One region of the Paraburkholderia sp. 32 genome, then DNA from elsewhere that is predicted to be linked to it. Evidence: riboswitches for the same ligand, from Rfam matches in the RefSeq annotation. Region 1 holds a riboswitch; the other holds the start of a gene.
What was found. Region 1 has a riboswitch for glycine ahead of OKW26_RS18460 (FAD-dependent oxidoreductase). Riboswitches for the same ligand answer to the same signal wherever they lie in the genome.
Positions count from the first base shown of each region.

Region 2: it holds a riboswitch for glycine, as region 1 does, so the genes downstream of both, gcvT (glycine cleavage system aminomethyltransferase GcvT) here and OKW26_RS18460 (FAD-dependent oxidoreductase) in region 1, are expected to answer to the same signal.

Region 1 is NZ_JBNDKD010000002.1:670,867-681,714, forward strand. It holds one part of gene OKW26_RS18450 (IS3 family transposase) at 1-43, shown strand, start outside; one part of gene OKW26_RS18450 (IS3 family transposase) at 43-1,172, shown strand; partial or broken gene OKW26_RS18455 (hypothetical protein) at 1,102-1,386, opposite strand; partial or broken gene OKW26_RS18460 (FAD-dependent oxidoreductase) at 1,392-1,634, opposite strand; glycine riboswitch at 1,632-1,736, opposite strand; glycine riboswitch at 1,738-1,830, opposite strand; gene OKW26_RS18465 (glucose 1-dehydrogenase) at 2,031-2,789, opposite strand; gene OKW26_RS18470 (cytochrome P450) at 3,098-4,339, opposite strand; gene OKW26_RS18475 (porin) at 4,454-5,671, opposite strand; gene OKW26_RS18480 (AraC family transcriptional regulator) at 6,036-6,959, opposite strand; gene OKW26_RS18485 (hypothetical protein) at 7,052-7,231, opposite strand; gene OKW26_RS18490 (TetR/AcrR family transcriptional regulator) at 7,737-8,450, shown strand; gene OKW26_RS18495 (electron transfer flavoprotein subunit beta/FixA family protein) at 8,598-9,347, shown strand; gene OKW26_RS18500 (electron transfer flavoprotein subunit alpha/FixB family protein) at 9,347-10,333, shown strand; gene OKW26_RS18505 (MmgE/PrpD family protein) at 10,330-10,848, shown strand, end outside.
Region 2 is NZ_JBNDKD010000003.1:2,311,269-2,322,116, reverse strand. It holds gene OKW26_RS33595 (L-serine ammonia-lyase) at 1-468, opposite strand, end outside; gene OKW26_RS33590 (alginate lyase family protein) at 498-1,628, opposite strand; gene gcvP (aminomethyl-transferring glycine dehydrogenase) at 1,768-4,704, opposite strand; gene gcvH (glycine cleavage system protein GcvH) at 4,773-5,153, opposite strand; gene gcvT (glycine cleavage system aminomethyltransferase GcvT) at 5,213-6,328, opposite strand; glycine riboswitch at 6,409-6,570, opposite strand; glycine riboswitch at 6,592-6,693, opposite strand; gene OKW26_RS33570 (hypothetical protein) at 6,913-7,263, opposite strand; gene OKW26_RS33565 (oxidoreductase) at 7,482-8,531, opposite strand; gene OKW26_RS33560 (UvrD-helicase domain-containing protein) at 8,900-10,848, shown strand, end outside.

The DNA of each region.
Region 1 (10,848 bases):
GCACTGGCCGAGGCGGCCGCATTGCTGGTTCTTTCAAAAAAACTCGGGGCGATCTTCAACACGGACAAGGGCGAGGACGAATGATCGGCCTCGAAGATCGCCAGCTCCTGGCCCGGGAAATTGATTCGGCAAGACTGGCTGGCGCACGGTTGCGCCTGGCCTGCGAGGTGGCTGGAATCGACGTGCGTACCCTGCAGCGCTGGAAGGCCCATCAGGGGCTCGTCAGGGGCGATGCGAGGCCAGGCGCGACGCGACCGCTGCCCGCGCACACCCTGAGCCCGGAGGAACGGGCAAACGTGCTGCGCGTAGCCAATGAGCCGCGCTTTGCCGACATGCCGCCCGCGCGTATCGTGCCGATGCTGGCCGACGAAGGCGTATACATCGCCAGCGAATCGACCTTCGCCCGCGTGCTGCGAGAGCATGGGCAGATGACGCGCCGTGGCCGCGCCAGAACGCCTTCGAGCGCCCGGCCGCCAACCACACACGTCGCGACCGCACCGCGCCAGGTCTGGTGCTGGGACATGACCTATTTGCCGGCAACGGTAACAGGTCGATGGTTCCACCTGTACCTGATCCTGGACCTGTACAGCCGCAAGATTGTCGGCTGGGAGGTGCACGACAGCGACGCTGCCGAACATGCAGCGCATCTGGTGCGGCGCACGGCACTCGCTGAAGGCATTGCCGCCCTTGAGACCCGACCGGTGCTGCACGGTGACAACGGCGCAACGCTCAAGGCAACTACCGTGCTGGCGATGCTCCACTGGCTGGGTGTCAAGCCGTCGTACTCACGCCCCCGTGTCAGCGACGACAACGCCTACGCCGAGGCGCTCTTCCGAACCGCGAAGTATCGGCCGGAGTTTCCGGCCACAGGCTTCGAGGACCTGAACGCTGCTCGCATTTGGGCTGCCGGTTTCGTGCAGTGGTACAACTTCGAGCATCGTCATAGCGGCATCCGCTACGTGACGCCTGCGCAGCGCCATGCCGGCGACGATCGCGCGCTTCTCGCGGCACGTCATGCACTGTACGCGAAGGCGCGTGCATGCAATCCGACCCGCTGGTCGCGTCACACGCGTAACTGGACACCGGTGGGTGCCGTGACGCTCAATCCCGAACGTGACTCAGTCGTTGAGATGGCGTCGATCGGCGCGAATAAACAGCCTCTGGCTGCATGAGTGAGGCGTGCGAGGCTATCGTGACGACTGACTCGCGCTCCGGATTGAGGGTGACGGCGCCGATTGGTGTCCAGTCTCGCGTGCAGCGTGACCAGCGGGCCGGGTTGCGTTCCCGCGCCTGCACATACACCTCGTGACGCGCCGCGAGGATCACGTGGTCGTCGCCGTCATGGCGCTGCGCCGGGCTCACGTAGCGGATGCTGCTGTGGCGATGGCCGCGCTGTTCCAGACTTCCGCATTGCTGACGGACAGTTGCCCGCCATTGGCGAACGAGGTTTCCATCGCCGCGTAACGATGGCGCTCGAACACGGTGACGTGGTGGCCGCGCTGAGCGAAGGCGTGAGCAGTCGTGACGCCGGTAATGCCGGCGCCAATGATGGCGATTCGTGACATGACATGGTCCAGAGTAAATTGAGCATCACCGGTGTCGATTTCATTTCGAAACCGGCGTCGATGTCCCATCTGTCCATGTACCTGAGAGTTTCTTCTCCAGCGGCGCGGGCTCGTGCGGCCGTGCGCGGAAAATCCCCTTCGGTGGGCGTGCGTGACGCCGCTCGCCAGATGTCCCTGCTACGCGGTCCTTTTGCCTGAGAGTTTCCGGGGCGGTTGCTCCGTCGGCGTCGTCACACCTTCTGACGATCTCTCCGGCGCTGCATTGCAGAACGATTCGACGTTACCTGTCCAAATTGCTGGCTGCAAGTACTAGTTGAAAGTGTTTTTCGAAAGCCTTTGCGATTTGAAGAGGCGCTTCGATCTGGCAACAGGGATGTCGATCATTACCATGCGTGTCTACGACGGTGCGACCGCACTCCGACAGCATAATGTGACCTGGGACCAGGCGCTGCGCCGGCGTGGATCTCACCGGGCAGTGGCCCCACCGTCCACCGGCAACGCGACGCCAACCACGAAGGAAGCCGCGTCTGAGCACAACCAGACGACGGCTTCGGCAATCTCCTCAGGTTGAGCCATTCGTCCCAGCGGATTCGCAAGCCGTGAACGCGGGACGAGGTCATCGCCGAATCGCGCCTGCGTCAAAGCGGTTTCAACAAGACCCGGACACACCGCGTTCACTCTGATCTGTTTAGACGCAAACTCGACCGCCGCGGCCTTCGTCAACCCTATGACCCCGTGCTTGGCCGCGCCGTAGATTCCGTCACTCGGTACACCGACCAGACCTGAGCGCGAGGCATTGTTGACGATCGCACCTTTGCCGGCGGCCAACATGTGGTCGAGCTCTGCCCGCATACAGTGCCAAACGCCTTCCAGATTGACGGACATCACACGGTCCCAGTTGTCCTGAGTCGACACCCGCAAGCTGCTCGATTTGTCGGAAACACCGGCGTTGTTGAATGCACAATCCAACGCGCCATAGTGGCTCACGGTCGTCCGGACCATACGCTCCACGGAATCTGGATCTGTCACATCCACGGCGACGAAAAGCGATTGCTCGCCAAGGCTTTCGGTAATGTAATGAACAACCTCGGCGCCGCGTTGCGCATCGGCGTCCGCGACAACCACCGCGGCGCCTACTCTGGCGAACGCAATGGCCGTCGCGCGCCCAATGCCGGATGCCGCACCGGTCACGAGGGCTACCTTCCTGTCGAATAACCTGCTCATTTACCATTTCCTTCATGGGTTGAGATCACGCTGCAATGTAGAGCGGCCTTTCTCTCCGGTCGCGGGACCGGCCGACCTGTCCAGAACGTCAGGCCACCATCACCAGATCCGCGAGCAAGGCTACGAAGATACCCACGCCCTCGCGCAAATGAGTCACGGCAACAAACTTCCAGTTCATAACGACCGACTCCATCTGTCGAAGGTGGATGAGTGATCGGCGCTACACGTTTGCAGCACCGGCCACGAAGGGGGCGAAAACAGGTTCTCCGCTCGGGTTCGAGACCGGCCGGTCGTTCGAACCGGAACGCTCACCAACTCACCGGTAGTTCCCTAAGGCCGTAAACAAAAGATTGGCTCTTGAATGGCAAGGCATCGAATTCAACCGCCAATTGCAGATTGGGAAACCGTTTGAACAATGTCTCGAACACCACCTGGAGTTCAAGTCGAGCCAACGGCTGGCCCAGGCACTGGTGAATTCCAAATGAGAACGCCACATGAGACTGTCCGCCGGTCTCACGATGGATATCGAAACTCTCGGGACTCGGAAACGCAACCGGATCGTGATTCGCTGCATGCAGCAGTGCGAGAACACCCTCTCCCTTACGAATCAGTTGCCCGCCAATCGTGACGTCCTCGGTCGCAACACGGTTGGAATTCATATGCGTGATGGAATGGAACCGGAGCATTTCTTCGACTGCTCCGCGCACCAGAGAAGGATTCGCGATCAGGTCCGCCTTCTGCCGCGGATGTTGAAACAGACTGAGCAGCCCGAGTCCGATCTGGTTGGCCGTCGTCTCGTGTCCGGCCAAATACAGCAACGTCGCCATCTGAACCGCTTCTGAATGCGGCAGCTTTCCCGGGATGACCCATTCCACCGCCAATCTGCTCAGCAGATCGCTTCCATCGCCCGGGTCTTGTTCTTTCTGGCGCAACAGTTGATCGATATAGGCCGTCATCTCCTGCGCCGATCGCGTCAAAGCTTCCGGAGCAATGGAGAGATTCATCCGATCCGCGCTCCACTTCTGCAGTTTCGCGTGATCTTCATACGGCACTCCCAGCATGATCGAGATCACCAGCGACGGCAGCGGCAATGCGAGGTCCGCGATGAAATCGGCTGGCGCGCCTTTCTTCTCCATAGCATCGAGAAGCGTGTCGAGTGAACGCTGAACCAACGGCCGCAAATCCTGCATACGCTTTGCCATGAATTCCTTGGTGAGCATGCGGCGATAATGGCCATGCTCAGGCGGGTCCATGGTAATGAATGTCTGATACGACTTCGACTGAGCAGCGCGCGCCGGCGCCACGAACGGAAAACCCGCGACAAGTGGCGATGCGCTGAAATGGGGATTTGTCAGCACCTCGCGGAAATGTTCCATGTCGGTCACGATCCATGCGGCACTGCCGTCCCAAAGCTGGACTTTCGCCATCGGCCCTTTTTCCCGCAAAGCGGCGTATTGCGGCGGAGGGTTCAACGGTGCTTCCGTATCGCGCGGCCAGGGGAATGTCTGCCGGGCAAATGGGCACGTGATTTCAGCATCTTGAGTCGACATGTTTCGGCACTCTCTCTTTAAGTTGAGCAATTGGCAAAACCCGGTCTTGCTTGAGATTGGAAGCAGGCAATTTCCGCGACGCGTGCTGCCGGTCAGCAGATCCGGCGTGACGCGCTAGAAGAGATGTCTCATACCAACACGCAGAACAACCTGGCGGGAGTTGCTGGAAGGCGTGATCGTCAGATAGGACGCCACCGCGGATTGACCGGTCGAATCGGTTCCGGACGCGATCTGATAGTTCGCCATGAAGTACACGTCGGTGCGCTTCGACAGGAAGTAGTCGACGGTGGCGTTGATCAGATGGTATTTCGCGCCCTCCTTGCCATCGATGGCACCGCCGGTCAGGTAGTCGTAAGAGCCGTTGAGCCACAGGAATGGCGTAAGGCTATAGCGCACAAAGGCAGAATAGCTGTTGAACGTAGCGTTGCCGGTATAGCCACGGGGGTTCATAACCGCAAGGTTCCCCGATGCCGGGTCGTTCAGCCCGCGAAAGCTGATATTGGAATAGTTCGCTCCAACGATAACGCGGGAAAACGCGTATTGCAGAGCCGCTCCCGCAACCTGATACGCGGATGCGGAGGCGAAGCCGCCGTAGACAGGATTGACCTGCACTCCCGATATCGAACCCAGATTACTGGCAGTCGCCGAACTATTCGCATTGTTGCCCCAAAACGACCGGTTCGGATCACGCGCCCGGAGATACGCCGCGGCGACCGTGAGCCCGTTGAATCGATAAGAACCGCCCAGAGAAAAGACGCTGTTGGTTCCAAACGATCCCGCCACTCCGCCGAAACTGTAGAGTCCGCCAAACTTGAAACCGCCGTACGTGTCCGACGTAAATTTGATCGAGTTATTGACGCGATAGGTATTCCCGAAATTGTTGACGTCATTGCCATGTAACGAATACGTTCCGTTCCCTACGGCACCGGTTAGCGGTCCGATAAAGTCCACGACTGAATCGTACTGACGCCCAAGCGTAACCGTTCCGTATGGAGTAGCAATGCCGACATAAGCCTGCCGGCCGAACAGGTCACCGCCCTGCTGGAAATTCCCGGTCCCGATATCGAAACCGCTTTCCAGGACGAAGATGGCCTTATAGCCACCGCCGAGATCCTCCACGCCTCGCAGACCCCACCGGTTACCCTGCATGATGCTGCTGCTCATCGTATATTGTTGGCGGCCCGTTCTATGGCCATTCTCGATGGTCTGCGCATTGTTGACGAAGTTCAGACCAAAGTCGATCACGCCGTAAAGCGTGACGCTGCTTTGCGCGGAGGCCGCCTGGGTAAAAAGTAAAGCAGTCGACATCAGCATCAATTTCGGGCATTTCATTTCTGTCTCCAAATATAATTTAATAGATTTGTAAAGCTCTCGGATTGCGCAAGATTTTTAATTTTTATCGTCAACCCGAGGCTTTCGGACGTCTCTCGTCAATCGCTGCCATGCGTGCATGAAAGGACTCCGATAGCGTTCCCGCTTTTAACTGCACCTGCAATCTGTCAGGAATTTCGTTTTACAAAACTCAAGATTCTGAATTGGTGTAGCAGCGCGCGTAGATAAACCGCGCCGCGAGCTCGCTCCTGGTTGTGTATCAGGAGTGCTCGCGAGACCTGATGATGTGCAAAAGATAAGGCGTGTCGAAAAGAAGGGACAATACTAAAAAACGATGGATCGAGCAGATCCACCAATAGCTCGTTCAGGACACCTTCCGGCCCTCTCGGCGGAACGATGCCGGAGAACATCCGACGATCCGGCTGAACGCCGTGCTAAACGCGCTGTCGGACAGATAACCGATCGAAAGACCGATATCGTTGACGGAGCGATTGCTGTTCAGCAACGCATCCTTGGCAAGCGCAATGCGCCAATTGGAAAGATAGGTAGCGGGGGCCTGGCCCACGCATTCGGAGAAGCGGCGTGCAAACACCGCGCGTGACATGCCGACCTGCTTCGCAAGGATGTCCACCGTCCAGTGGTTCGCAACGTCGGCATGCATTTTTTGCAGCGACATGGCGATCTGCGGGTCGGCCATACCGCTTAGCCACCCGGTTCGTTGTCCTTCTATTTGCAACATCGGACGACGCAACACCTCCACCAGCATGATTTCCACCAGCCGGCCCATGACCAGTTCACGACCCGCCAACTGACAAAGCGACTCCTCGCCGATCAATTCGACGATACGGCTCAGACGTCCGGCTTCTTCATCCGAGGATCGGACGTAAAGAAGATCCGGCAGCAAACTCGCAAGGAGCGCAGTGTGCTCAGGTTCGACCTGGAAATAGCCGCCCACGAGTCTGACTTCATCGCCACCCTTGCCGTCGTTCCATCGGGCATAGTCCGTTTGCCCGGCGTCGGCGGCGAGCGCAGTCACGGCTGGGATAACATCCAATCCGCTGCCGAGGCTATAGCGAGATGACGCGTTCAACATCACGTAGTCACCTTGCTTCATTAGCAATGGAGGGCCATTGGGCGGGACAAAGCAGCAGTGTCCCGTCACGACGAGGCAGAAGACCGGCTCGTCTCGCCGAGGAACGCTCATTCCCCAACGTCCGTGCTCTTCGAGCGTGCGCCATAACACCGATTGAGGGCGCATCAGTCTGACGATATCGGTCAGCAGGTCCACTTAGGACAACCCATTAATAATTGCTGATTTTTCATTATGATCGTCTGTTAGCGCCCTACCAGCGCCCACGTGAAGCCGGCCGCGTCAGTACATCATGACCGCGCGACTTGCATTGCCACACGCACTGACATCTCGATCGACATACTGACGGCGTCCGCGAACCGCTGCAACGCATCGACTGATCCACACACGATCTGATACTCCTCGCGCCCTATCCGCCCATCGAGAACCACCTGCAAACCCGATGCTCGCGCCAATTCGATCACGTCCATGACGCTTCCTCCAATCAACTGACATACTGTTGTATGGCCATTGCGGGACGCTCGACGTGAGGTGGAAATACGCACCACGAACCGTCGCCATGCCGGAAAAAGAACACCGACAATACGTCCGATGAACGCCTGACCTCGAGGCGAACACAGCGCGTGGAGCGCATCCGTCCGGTTTTCACCCGAACGACCCGAGCCGGTGACGCCGCGGTTGGTTGAAGCCACTTCTCAACCAGCCAACGCAATGATGTGCTGCCGCTGTCCATGCAAAAACTCCGCACTGCTCGATTGCCGCGATCAGGACCTAGACTCGCGAACGAAAAGCAGATATTTAGTCCGTTGACCAAATACTAGTGGTCACCAGACCTATTATCAAGAAAGATAAAGCTGGCGTTTACCCTGTATTCACGCGAATTTCTCGTACCTTTTCGTTGGAGCACCGGCCGTGTGTTATACACTTGACCAATACCCTGACTGAACGGCTGCGGCCGCCCTGTTCGATAGCAGCGTGCAACGCACAGCCGCTCGCAGCCAGCCGGATTCCATCCCTCGAGTGTCAAAGATGAAAGACCTCTCTCTCAGCTCGGCGGAACTTGGCGGACACGATCCGCGCTCACCTGCGCGGCAGCGCGGCAATCGGTCGACACGTATCCCTGAAATTCTCGAGGCTGCGATTCGCGTGTTTGCGTCCGAGGGAAACGTGGGGTTCACCCAGCGACGCGTGGCAGCCGAAGCGCAGATTCGCCTCGGTACTCTCCAGCACTACTTCGGGAGCCGGGACGCGTTGCTGCTCGCCACCATAGAAGAAGTGGCCCGACGCTATCTGGAGCAATACCGTTCGCTCTCCAGCGATCCGGCACTATCGCCCGAAGCGCGCCTCGACGCCGTGCTGGACGACGTATTCGACGCATTGGCCGAAGCCAACAATGTCGTCAGCCCGTTTGCATTCGAATGCTGGTGTCTCGCGGAGCATCAACCCGCTGTGCGTGAATTGATGGTCAAGGTAAGCAAGGAGTTTCAGGCCTTGTTCAGCGGACTGGTCGCGCAGATCAATAAGGTCTTGCCTGCCGACGAATGCCGTCTGCGGGGCGCCTTGCTCTATTCGCACTGGCAAGGCTTGATCGTCTTTTTGCGGCGCTCCGGTCCCGGCGGCGTCGACGATGCGGCATTCCGAACGGCAACCAAAGTCGTATGGAAAGCAATGAGCGTCGCTCCGCAATAAGCTCCCTCCTGCCAGACCTCGCAGTTCCTTCGATACGTTTATTCGATCATTTGAACATTTAAAGCTATTGGCGCGCCTCGAAAAAAAGTGGTCAACTTCGGCTAGATCCCAGGTTGAAAACGGAGTAATAGAGATGAGGCTGAAGGCATGAAAGTTCTGGTCGCTATCAAGCGGGTGGTCGACTATAACGTCAAGGTTCGCGTCAAGGCGGACAAGAGCGGCGTAGACCTCGCGAACGTCAAGATGTCGATGAACCCCTTCTGCGAGATCGCGGTAGAAGAGGCCGTACGACTCAAGGAAAAAGGAATCGCCACCGAAGTTGTCGTGGTCTGCGTGGGCCCGAGCGAAGCGCAGGAGCAATTACGCACGGCACTCGCACTTGGCGCCGATCGCGCCATTCTGATTGAAAGCGATGAGGCGCTGGGTTCACTTGCGGTCGCGAAGCTTCTCAAGGCCCTGGTCGACAAGGAACAGCCACGCATCACACTGCTTGGAAAGCAGGCTATCGACAGCGACAACAACCAGACCGGCCAGATGCTGGCCGCACTCACCGGCTACGCGCAGGGCACGTTCGCATCGCAAGTCGAGATTGTGGGCGAAAAGATCCAGGTCACTCGTGAGATCGACGGCGGACTGCAGACGGTTGCGCTCAATCTCCCGGCCATCGTCACCGCCGATCTGCGGCTGAATGAACCTCGCTACACGACCTTACCCAGCATCATGAAGGCTAAAAAGAAGCCACTCGACGTGCGCAGCGCAAGCTCGCTTGGCGTATCCACCGCGTCGAGCGTGAAGACGCTCAAAGTGGAAGCACCGGCCGTGCGCAGCGCTGGCGTCACAGTCGCCTCCGTCACCGCGCTGGTCGAAAAGCTCAAACACGAAGCGAGGGTGATCTGATGGCCATTCTCGTGATTGCCGAACACAACCACGGCATTCTGGCCACCGCCACCCTGAGCGCAGTTTCCGCCGCGCAAAGGATCGGCGGCGATATCGCGATGCTGGTGGCGGGTCGGAACGTCGCAGCGCTTGCGCAGACCGCGGCGAAAATCGAAGGCGTATCCAAAATACTAGCCGCCGATGAGGACGCCTACGCGCATCAATTGCCGGAGAACATCGCGCCTTTGATTGCGGGAATCGCATCCGCGTACACCCATGTGCTCGCGGCCGCCACAACGCATGGCAAGAACGTCTTGCCACGCGTTGCAGCGTTGCTCGATACCGATCAGATCTCCGAGATCATCGAGGTGATCAGTGCGGACACGTTCAGGCGTCCCATCTACGCCGGCAATGCGATCGCGACGGTTCAGTCCTCTGCCGCAATCAAACTGATTACCGTTCGCGGCACGGCTTTCGACGCATCGGACACCACCCAGGAACCTGCCCCTGTCGAGCAACTTTCGGGTCCGGGAGACTCGGGCCTGTCGGCCCTGGTCGACGAACAACTGGCTGCCAGCGATCGTCCTGATCTGACCGCCGCGAAGATCGTCGTGTCCGGCGGTCGCGGTATGCAAAGTGGCGAGAACTTCGGTTTGCTCTACCCGCTCGCGGACACACTAGGCGCGGCGGTCGGTGCATCGCGAGCGGCGGTCGACGCGGGCTTCGCACCCAACGATATGCAAGTCGGCCAAACCGGAAAGATCGTCGCACCGCAGCTTTATATTGCCGTCGGCATTTCAGGGGCCATTCAGCATCTGGCGGGCATGAAAGACTCCCGGATCATTGTTGCAATCAATAAAGACGCGGACGCCCCGATCTTTCAGGTGGCGGACTATGGTCTTGTTGCAGACCTCTTTGAGGTCCTGCCCGAACTGAACAGCGCCATCCAGACGAAAAACCGTTGTTCCAGCACACAACTACCTGATACAGCAAGGAGCGAGACATGACGAGCCTCACCCAGGGACTTGCCGACTTCGTGGTAAAGACGCGTTTTGACGATCTGCCACAGCCCGTCGTCGCCGAGAGCAAGCGCCTTCTTCTCGACACGTTGGGCTGTGCGCTCGGAGCGATTGGCACCGGTAGCGGACGGATCGCTCTCGAATATGTCGATACTCTCGGGGGCAATCAGGATGCAACCGTACTCGGCAGAACACAGCGCAGTTCGGTCACCGCCGCCGCCTACGCCAATGCACGGCTGGCCAATGTACTGGATGCGGACGATACCTTTCCGACCTCGACGCATTTTGGAAATGCCACGGTCTTTTCCGCATTGGCGCTCGCCGAACTGTATAGACGCAGTGGACGCGAGTTGCTGACAGCCATCACGGTCGGCTTCGATGTCGGCGCACGGATCGGCAGCTGGATGGGCGCCCCGATGCAGATCGAGAACGGCAAGGTGATCGGCTGGAACGAACTGGGCGGTCCGGCCGCGACCATCACGTGGTCCGCGATCGGTGCGTCG
Region 2 (10,848 bases), on a different contig from region 1:
GCCGGCCGTCACGACGAAGCCGCCGCCGACCGACAGATAGGTCGACTCGCGCAGCGTTGCCCCTTGCGCATCGAAGGCGAACAGCTTCAGGCCGTTCGGATGCTCGGGCAGCGCCTGACGATAAAACGCGATGTGCTCTTTCTGCACGAAGGGCACCTCGTGCGTGCCGAGCAGCGCGAGTTGGCGCGACGTGCGCACTGCTTCGAGCCGTTGCGCGATCGTCTCGGGATCGACGGTGTCGGGCGCGTCGCCCATCAGGCCCAGCATGACGCCGCGATCGGTGCCGTGGCCCTTGCCGGTCGCGCCGAGCGAGCCGTACAGCTCCGCCTTCACCGATGCGGTGGAAGCGAGCAGCCCGTCGCGCTCGAGTCCCTGGACGAACATCAGCGCCGCGCGCATCGGCCCGACCGTGTGCGAGCTCGACGGACCAATGCCGATTTTGAAGAGATCGAAGACGCTGACTGCCATGTCCTGCTCCCTGCCTATAGATAAAGAGTTTAGCGCGCCGGCAGCGGCAAGCACACGGCGAGCCACGCGGGCGGCGTCGGTGCGAGCTGCAGCGCGACTGGCGTAAAGCGTCCATCGAGACGGGCCGCCAGGTGAAACAGTTCCGTCGCGTTCTTCGGATCCCACTGACCCGAATAGCCGGGCAAGCCGGCCTCGCGACGTTTTGCATCGAACGCGACGTTCGAATGCACGAATTCCTCATGCGTCTGACCGCCGGTAGCAAACGGCACGAGCCAATTCAGCGCGGCGAGCAGCGTCGCGCCGTTCGCGCCCTTTTCTTGCAGCCAGTTGCGGTTGTGGCGGCGCGCGGCGAGCGCGGCCGTCACCAGCGGTTGCAGATCGTAGGTCACGTAGTGCAGCGCATCGCGCTCGCCGAAGTCGATCGTCGAGCCGTCCGGGGCGATGTTGTCGCCGATATGCTCGACGAACAGCCGCTGCGCGGCGTTGATCATCTTGCGGTTGTCGAGCGTGAATGCCGCCATCGCGATCAGCTTGATGCGGTGGCTTTGCCAATTGTTGCGGAACGTGCCCGTGAGCGGCCGCGGCTGCGCGTCGATCTGCGCGATGTAGCCGTTCGCGAGCTTCGTCAGAAAGGCCATCGCCGCGTTGCGCGTTTTGACGGGCAACGCGCTCGCGGTCATGTCGTACGCGAGGATCAGACCTTCGAAACGCGTTTCGTCGATCGGATTGAAGCTCGGCTGATAGGTCGTGACCCACGCGTACAGCAGACGGTCGACGAGTTTCAGGAAGCGGTCGTCGCTGGTCGCGCGCCACGCGAGCGCGGCGTCGCGCAGCAGGTCGAGATCCTTCTCCGCTTCGACGCTCTGATCGTAGATGCCCTCGTGCGGCAGCGTGCCCTCGGTGTGCAATTTGGCGAGCGCATGCGGCTGCTCGTTCAGATGTGCCTGCACGTTGGCGACGAGCGCCTTGACGCCGGGGTCGGCATTGGTGCGCTCGCTCGTTTGCAGCGCCGGCGCCGCGCAGAAATTCATCGCGGCCTGCGCCGCGCGCAGCGGCAGCAACGCGGCCGCTGCGGCCAACAGTACCGCGTAAGCGGGCCGCCACGGACGGACGCCTGCCGCCTCGGCCCGGCTTTGCATCAATCGCACCTTTCGCGCCATGCGAAACTCCTCGTTAGGCTGATTCGGTGTGTGATGTTAGCCGGTTGCGGCTTTCAACGACAGGACCGCGGCTGGACCGCTCGCGGATGCCGACGGACCTTCACAGCGCCGCGCATGACGTCTCGCCGACTCGCGCTGCTTACTCGTAATCGGCGATCGGCACGCACGAGCAGAACAGGTTGCGATCGCCGTACACGTTGTCCGCGCGACCGACCGGCGGCCAGTACTTGTTCGCGATCAGCGTCTTCAGCGGGTAGGCGGCGGTCTCGCGCGCATACGCGTGCTTCCAGTCGTCCGAGATCACGACCGCCGCCGTGTGCGGCGCGTGCTTCAGCGGATTGTCCTCGCGCTCCGCGCGGCCTTCCTCGACCGCGCGGATTTCCTCGCGGATCGCGATCATCGCCTCGATGAAGCGGTCGAGCTCTTCCTTCGACTCCGACTCGGTCGGTTCGACCATCAGCGTGCCCGGTACCGGGAAGCTCATCGTCGGCGCGTGGAAGCCATAGTCGGCGAGGCGCTTCGCGACGTCGTCGACGGTGATGCCGCTCGTGTCCTTGATCGGACGCAGATCGAGAATGCACTCGTGTGCGACGAGGCCGCCGGGGCCCGAGTACAACACCGGATAGTGCGGCGCGAGCTTGTTGGCGACGTAGTTCGCGTTGAGGATCGCGGTTTCGGTCGCGGCGCTCAGGTTCTTCGCGCCCATCATCGCGATGTACATCCACGAGATCGGCAGGATCGACGCCGAGCCGTACGGCGCGGCCGACACCGCGCCGATGCCATCCTCCGAGCGCTGGTAGCCCGACGAAGTCTGGTTCGGCAGGAACTGCGCGAGATGCGCGCCGACCGCGACCGGACCGACGCCCGGTCCGCCGCCGCCGTGCGGAATGCAGAAGGTCTTGTGCAGGTTCAGGTGCGAGACGTCGCCGCCGAACTGACCCGGCGCGCACAGGCCGACCATCGCGTTCATGTTCGCGCCGTCCACGTACACCTGGCCGCCGTGCGCATGCACGATCTCGCAGATTTCGCGGACGTTCTGCTCGAACACGCCGTGCGTCGACGGGTACGTGATCATGATCGCCGCGAGCTTATCGGCGTGCTGTGCGGCCTTCTTCTTCAGGTCTTCGATATCGACGTTGCCCTGCGCGTCGCATGCCACGACCACGACCTGCATGCCGGCCATTTGCGCCGACGCCGGGTTCGTGCCGTGCGCCGAAGCGGGAATCAGACAGACATCGCGATGCGCTTCGCCGCGCGACGCGTGATAGGCGTGGATGATCAAAAGACCCGCGTACTCGCCCTGCGAGCCCGCGTTCGGCTGCAGCGACACGGCCGCATAGCCGGTCGCGGCGACCAGCATCTCTTCGAGCTGATCGATCATCTCGCGGTAGCCGACGGTTTGTTCGGTCGGTGCGAACGGATGGATCTGGCCGAACTCGGGCCACGTGACCGGCAGCATTTCCGACGTCGCATTCAGCTTCATCGTGCAGGAGCCGAGCGGGATCATCGAGCGATCGAGCGCGAGGTCCCTGTCCGACAGGCTGCGCAGATAGCGCAGCATTTCCGTTTCCGAATGATGACGGTTGAACACGTGATGCGTCAGGTACGCGCTCGTGCGTTCGAGCGCGGCCGGCACCGACGCAGAGTTCGATGCGTTGAGCGCGGCGTCGAGCGCGTCGACTTGCGGCACGTCGCTCGTGAAGGCCGCTTGAGCGAACACCGCGAGCAGGTCGGCCAGATCGTGGCGCGTGGTGGTTTCGTCGATCGACAGGCCGACTTGCGTCGCGCTCACGTGGCGCAGGTTGATGCGCCTGGCCGTCGCCGCGTCGTGCAGCGCTTGCGTGCGGGCGCCGGTGTCGAACGTGAGCGTGTCGAAGAAAGCTTCGTTGACGAGCTTATAGCCAAGCTGCTTCGCGCCTTCGGCGAGCAGCGTGGCGATGCGATTGACGCGCAGTGCGATCGTCTTCAGGCCACGCGGGCCGTGATAGACCGCGTACATGCTCGCCATGATCGCGAGCAGCGCCTGCGCGGTGCACACGTTCGAGGTCGCCTTCTCGCGGCGGATGTGTTGCTCGCGCGTTTGCAGCGCGAGACGCAGCGCGGGGTTGCCTTGCGCGTCGACGGTTACGCCGACCAGACGTCCCGGCATTTGCCGCTTGAATTCGTCGCGCACCGCGAGGTACGCGGCATGCGGGCCGCCGAAGCCGACCGGCACGCCGAAACGCTGCGTATTGCCGACCGCGACGTCCGCGCCCCATTCGCCCGGCGGCGTAAGCAGCGTCAGCGCGAGCAGGTCGGCGGCGACGACGACATGGCCGCCCGCCGCGTGGATCGCTTCGGTCAGCGCGCGGTAGTCGCGCACGTCGCCGTTCACGCCCGGGTATTGCAGCAGCACGCCGAATGCGTTGGCGTCGGCGGCTTCAGCGGCCGGGCCGACTTTCACTTCGATGCCGACCGGCGTCGCGCGCGTCTTCACGACCTCGATGGTCTGCGGCAGCACGTCGTCGGCAACGAAGAACACGTTCGACTTCGGTTTGCCGACGCGTTGCAGCAGCGTCATCGCTTCGGCGGCGGCGGTCGCTTCGTCGAGCAGCGATGCGTTCGAGATCGCGAGGCCGGTCAGGTCGGTGACCATCTGCTGGAAGTTCAGGAGCGCTTCCAGACGGCCTTGGGAAATTTCAGGCTGGTACGGCGTGTACGCGGTGTACCACGCCGGATTTTCGAGCACGTTGCGCAGGATCACCGTCGGCGTATGGGCGTTGTAATAGCCCTGGCCGATGTAGGAGCGGAACACCTGGTTCTTGTCCGCGAGCTCGCGCAAGGCGGCGAGCGCTTCGGCTTCGCTCTTCGGTTGCGCGAAGGGGCCGAGCGGCAGCGTTTCGGTGCGGCGGATCGTCTTCGGGATGACGGCGTCGATCAATGCCGCGCGCGACGCGAAGCCGAGTGCTTCGAGCATCGCTTGCTGGTCGGCCGTATCCGGGCCGATATGCCGTTCGGCGAAGGCGTCGTGCACTTCGAGCGCGGCGAGCGAGAGAGGAGTGCGGTTCATCAGACGATCCGGGTGTTCGAGCTTCATGGGTGTTCCTGGCGGCGCGGCGCGCCGTTGTGCGAGCGCCGCGCCTGACGGTTAAAACAAAAGGCGACTCAGGCGCCGATCGACTTCGCGTAGGCCTCGGCGTCGAGCAGGCGGTCGAGCGACGCATCGGCGGCCGGCTTGATCTTGAACAGCCAGCTGTCGTACGGCGTGCTGTTGACGGTTTCGGGCGAGTCCGCGACGGTCGTGTTCGCCTCGATGACTTCGCCCGAGACCGGCGCGTAGATATCGGAGGCGGCCTTCACCGATTCGATCACGGCGACGGTGTCGCCCGCGGTCACGGACTTGCCGAGTTCCTGGACTTCGAAGAAGACGATGTCGCCGAGCGCTTCCTGCGCGTGGTCGGTGATGCCGACCGTCAGCGTGCCGTCCGCTTCGGTGCGGACCCATTCGTGCGATTCGGTGTATTTCAGTTCGGCCGGGATGCTCATTGGATGCTCCTGAACGGTATGTTCGGTAGTGTTTGAATGTGGGGGCGCGCGCCGGCCGCTCAGACCGCCAGCACCTTGCCGTTGCGCACGAACGGCAGTTTTACCACGCTTGCGGGACAGGCTTTGTCGCGAATCTGGACGTGCACGGTGTCGCCCGGCTGCACGCCCTTCGGCACGCGCGCAAAGGCGATCGATTCCTGCATGGTCGGCGAGAACGTGCCGCTGGTGATTTCGCCGTCGCCGTGCGGCGTGACGACTTTCTGATGCGCGCGCAGCACGCCCGCGGCCTTGCCGTTTTCCTTCAGCAGGATCAGGCCGACGAACGCGGCGCGCGAGCCGTCGGCTTCGAGGCTGCTCTTGCCGACGAACTCGCGCGGCGAGGCCAGGTCGACGGTCCATGCGAGGCCGGCGTCGAGCGGCGAGACATTGTCGTCCATGTCCTGGCCGTACAGGTTCATGCCGGCTTCGAGGCGCAGCGTATCGCGCGCGCCGAGACCGGCCGGGCGCACGCCGTGGGCCGCGAGCGCCTTCCACAGCGCTTCGACGTGGGTAGCCGGCACGATGATCTCGAAGCCGTCTTCACCGGTATAGCCGGTGCGCGCGACGGTCAGCTCGCCGAACGGCGTGCCGTCGACGCGCGCGGCGTTGAACGGTTTCAGCGTTTCAGTCGCGGCGCGCGCGGCCGGCACGGTTTGCCAGGCCTTTTCGCGTGCGTTCGGGCCTTGCACGGCGACGATCGCCAGATCGCGGCGCGGCGTGATGGTGAGACCGAAGCCGCCCGCGTTGAGCTGGCCGAACCAGGCGATGTCTTTGTCGGCGGTGCCGGCGTTGACGACCACGCGGAAGTGGTCTTCGGCGAAGTAATAGACGATCAGATCGTCGATCACGCCGCCGTTCGGATTCAGCATGCAGGAGTAGAGCGCGCGGCCCGGTGTTTGCAGCTTCGCGACGTTGTTCGCGAGCGCGTATTCGAAGAACGCGCGGACGCGCTCGCCGGTGAAGTCGACCACGCACATGTGGGACACGTCGAACATGCCGGCGTCGGTGCGCACCGCGCGATGTTCCTCGATCTGCGAGCCGTAGTTGACGGGCATGTCCCAGCCGCCGAAGTCGACCATGCGAGCATTGAGCGCGCGGTGAGCGGCGTGGAGCGGGGTGTGTTTGAGTTCGGTCATGGGGCCTCGGGCATCTCGCGAAACAAAAAAGGCCATGCGGCGCACTGCCTCGCGGCCGTGTGCCTGCGAGCGTGGTTCTGCATGACCCCTCTGTCCTCGATACCTGAGAGATTGCGCCGCCGCGACTGGCTCAATGAGCTCGATCCGTCACGGGTGAAACGCGCGCCCCTTCGGTGGGCAGCCTGCCTGCGGTGCACGAGGTGCGACGCGGATGGCTACTGCCGCTCTCCAGAGTGCGAAAAAGCCGCCGGAAGACGGGTTTTTCGACGCGGTCGGTCCTTTTGCCTGAGAGTTTGCGGGTGTGCCCCTTCGGCGGCGCGGCCTGCGATTTTTCGCCTGCCAGCACGCTCTCCCGACGCGTGCGGCGAATTTACGCGACGGGCCGGGGCTTGTCAAATAAAGGCCCGGGAGCGGTGTGGGGCCGGCTGTGGCTGTTCGGGGGCGTCAAAAAGAAAAGCGCGGACCGTGGTGCCCGCGCTTTTCAGTTGCTTCTCCCGGTGCCATCCGTGACCGCACGATGAGCGGTAGTGGGGGCTCACCTGGTGGCTCGTTTGCCGATTCGGTTTGACCACTTGCTCGCTGGCTCACTCGCCGATCGCATGAGCCGCATTGTCCAGTTCCTGATTCAGCACGCGCTGTTCTTCCGCGGACAAACCGCCGCCATGCTGGGCGGCCATGTCATGCGCTTCCTGGCGGATCGTCTCGAGACGGTGATGCAGCGCGGCGCCTTGCGGCGGCGGGTAATAGCCCTGATTCACGCGGTTATCGATACGGTGCGCGAGATTGTCGATGCGGCCCTCGACCTGATGCAGACGCTGGTCCGCGATCTGCTGCGGAGTCGGGCCCGGATGCGGCGCGGGCGGGGGCGTTACCACGCAGGCGGCGACGGAGCCGAGCAGCGCGCATGCAACAAGGGCACGGATGATTCGAGACATGGATTCTCCCGGAGTCGTTGTCGTGTTGGGTTGCTACCTCACTAGCAACGGCTGACGAAGAACGCCCGCTGACTCTGCAGCGGGCGAATTTGTAACGTTATGTTCCTTTCCGGAACGTCAGGAAAGCCCGCGCCGACAGCCTTCGCGGCGCTAAAGGCGGTCCCGTTTTTGGTACACAGCTCGTGGTGTCGCGGTGTCGACGCGCAGCGCGGCGGGGCTCAGCGAATCCGCTCGAACGGCAGTCGCACGCCCTGCTCGGAACTGCGCGCGGCCAGGTCGATGATCGTCATCACGTCGACCGCGTCGCGCGTGCTGATCGGAAATGCGACGCGGTTCTGGATCGCGTCGGCCAACGCAATATAGAAGCCTGCGTACTCGCCGTTGCGGGTCGGCAATTCGCACTCGACTTCCTCGTCGCCTTCGAGCACGCGCAGCATGCCGGGGCTGTTGCCGGCGCCGAAGCCTGCGTCGCCGGGGCGCAGGCCCGCTTTCAGCTGATCTTCCTGGGTGTCGAGGCCGTACTTCACGTAGCTGCCGCGCGTGCCGTGGATAGCAAAGCGCCGTCCCGGCAACGCGGTCAACGCGCTTGCGTGCAGCACGACCTCGAACTCGTCGTAGCCGAGCTGGATGTGCACGTAGTCGGGTGCACTTGCGTCGTCGCGATGGGTGCGCACCGTCGCCGATACGGTCTTCGGCGCGCCGAAGAGGGCGAGCGCCTGGTCGATCAGATGCGGACCGAGATCGAACAGCAGACCGCCGCCGCGCGTCACGTCTTCGCGCCAGCGCTGACGCACGCCCGGCCGGAAGCGGTCGAAATGCGATTCGTACTGCGTGAGGCGACCCAGTTCCACGCGCGCGAGCAGATCGCGCACGGTCAGAAAATCGCCGTCCCAGCGGCGGTTGTGAAAGGGCGCGAACAGCTTGCCGCGCGCGAGCGCGATATTGGCAAGCGTGTGGGCGTCGGCGGCGCTCAGCGTGACAGGCTTGTCGACGACCACGTGCTTGCCGGCTTCGAGGGTGCGGCGCGCGAGGTCGAAGTGGGTGTCGTTGGGCGTCGCGATCACGACGCAGTCGATGTCGTCGAGCGCGAGCAGCGCGTCGAGATCGGCGACGATTTTCGCGTGCGGATAGTCGGCGTGCGCGCGCTCGGATTGCCCGGTCGCAATCGCGGCGACCCTCGCGCGTCCGCAGTGTTCGATCACCGGTGCGTGAAACGTCGCGCCGGCGAAGCCGTAGCCCATCAATCCAATTTTCAGCGATGCGGACATGCGAGTCTTCCTGGAGGAGCGGCGCGCCGCCTTGCCACCGCGGCGGCGGCGCGCAATCTGCTCATTGTGGCATTTGTGGGCTGGACTGGGGGCTGAACATGACGGCCGGCCTTGCGCGCAGCCCGTCGGGGCGTCCGAGCCATCGAGGCATCCAACGAGGGCGTCCATCGCGGTGGCCATCGCGGTGGCCATCGCGGTGGCCATCGCGGTGGCCATCGCAGTGGCCATCGCAGTGGCCATCGCAGTGGCCATGTTAACATCGCACCTCTCGCGAGCACTGCGCCGCGCAGCATGCCCCGGGCCTTCGGCCGGCGCCACCCGCCGGTCCGACCTCAGCGTCCCTCAACCGTATTAGCCATCCACAAACGATGTCCGCAGGCCTGAACCCCGCTCAAAGTGAAGCGGTCCGTTATCTCGACGGTCCCTGTCTCGTGCTCGCCGGCGCCGGCAGCGGCAAGACGCGCGTGATCACGCAGAAAATCGCGCACCTGATCGAAGCGAAGGGCTTCGAGCCACGGCACATCGCCGCCGTCACGTTCACGAACAAGGCCGCGGCGGAGATGCGCGAGCGCGTCGGCAAGCTGCTCGAAGGCAAGACGCTGACCGCACCCGGCAAGGAAGGCCGCAAGGTGCCCGTGAACCAGCTGACGGTGTGTACGTTCCACTCGCTCGGCGTGCAGATTTTGCGTCAGGAGGCGGAGCATGTCGGCCTGAAGCCGCAGTTCTCGATCATGGATTCCGACGACTGTTTCGGCATGATCCAGGAGCAGGTCGGCTCGACGGACAAGGGCTTCATTCGCAAGATCCAGTCGATCATCTCGCTGTGGAAGAATGGCCTGATCATGCCCGAGCAGGCGATCGCGACCGCCTCGACCGAGGACGAGCATCAGGCGGCGATCGTCTATCGCAACTACGTGGCGACGCTGCACGCTTACCAGGCGGTCGATTTCGACGATCTGATCCGCCTGCCCGCCGAACTGTTCGCGAGCAACGAGCAGGTGCGCGACCGCTGGCAGAACAAGCTGCGCTATCTGCTGATCGACGAGTATCAGGACACCAACGCATGCCAGTACGAACTGGTGAAGCTCCTGGCCGGCAAGCGCGCGGCGTTCACGGCGGTCGGCGACGACGATCAGGCGATCTACGGCTGGCGCGGCGCGACCCTCGAAAACCTCGGCCAGCTCGGCAAGGATTTCCCGAACCTGCACCTGATCAAGCTCGAGCAGAATTACCGCTCGACGGTGCGCATCCTGAGCGCCGCGAACAACGTGATCGCGAACAATCCGAAGCTGTTCGAGAAGAAGCTGTGGTCCGAGCACGGCATGGGCGACACGATCACGGTGACGGGCTGCAACGACGAGGAGCACGAGGCGGAGTCCGTCGTGTTTCGGCTGTCCGCGCACAAGTTCGAGCGGCGCGCGAATTTCCGCGACTACGCGATCCTCTATCGCGGCAACTTCCAGGCGCGCATCTTCGAGCAGGTGCTGCGCCGCGAACGGATTCCGTACGTGCTGTCGGGCGGCCAGTCGTTCTTCGATAAGGCCGAGATCAAGGACATCTGCGCGTACCTGCGTCTGATCGCCAACGCGAACGACGATCCCGCGTTCATCCGCGCGATCACGACACCGCGTCGCGGCGTCGGCAATACGACGCTGGAGGCGCTCGGCGCGTTCGCGGGTCAGGCGAAGGTGTCGCTGTTCGAGGCGGTCTACATGGGCGGCATCGAGGCGCGTCTGTCGCCGCGTCAGATCGAGCCGATGCGCGCGTTCTGCGACTTCATGCAGCGCCTGACCGACCGCGCGGAGAAGGACGCGGCGGGCACGCTACTCAATGAGCTGATGGAGGCGATCCACTACGAAGCGTATCTGTACGACGCGTTCGACGAACGCCAGGCGCAGGCGAAGTGGCAGAACGTGCTGGAGTTCATCGAGTGGCTCAAGCGCAAGGGCACGAAGGAAGAGCCGGAGCACGGCAGCGGCAGCGAAGCGACCGGCTACGACACCGCCGACGGCTTCGGCGACACCGGCAAGAACCTGCTCGGGCTGATCCAGACGGTCGCGCTGATGTCGATGCTCGAAGGCCGCGAGGAAGATCCGGATGCGGTGCGGCTGTCGACCGTGCATGCGTCGAAGGGGCTCGAGTATCCGCACGTGTTCCTGGTCGGCGTCGAGGAAGGCATCATGCCGCATCGGGGTGGCGCGGACGACGAGCCGATCGACGACGCGCGCATCGAGGAGGAACGCCGGCTGATGTACGTCGCGATCACGCGCGCGCAGCGCAGCCTGCATCTGAACTGGTGCAAGAAGCGCAAGCGGGC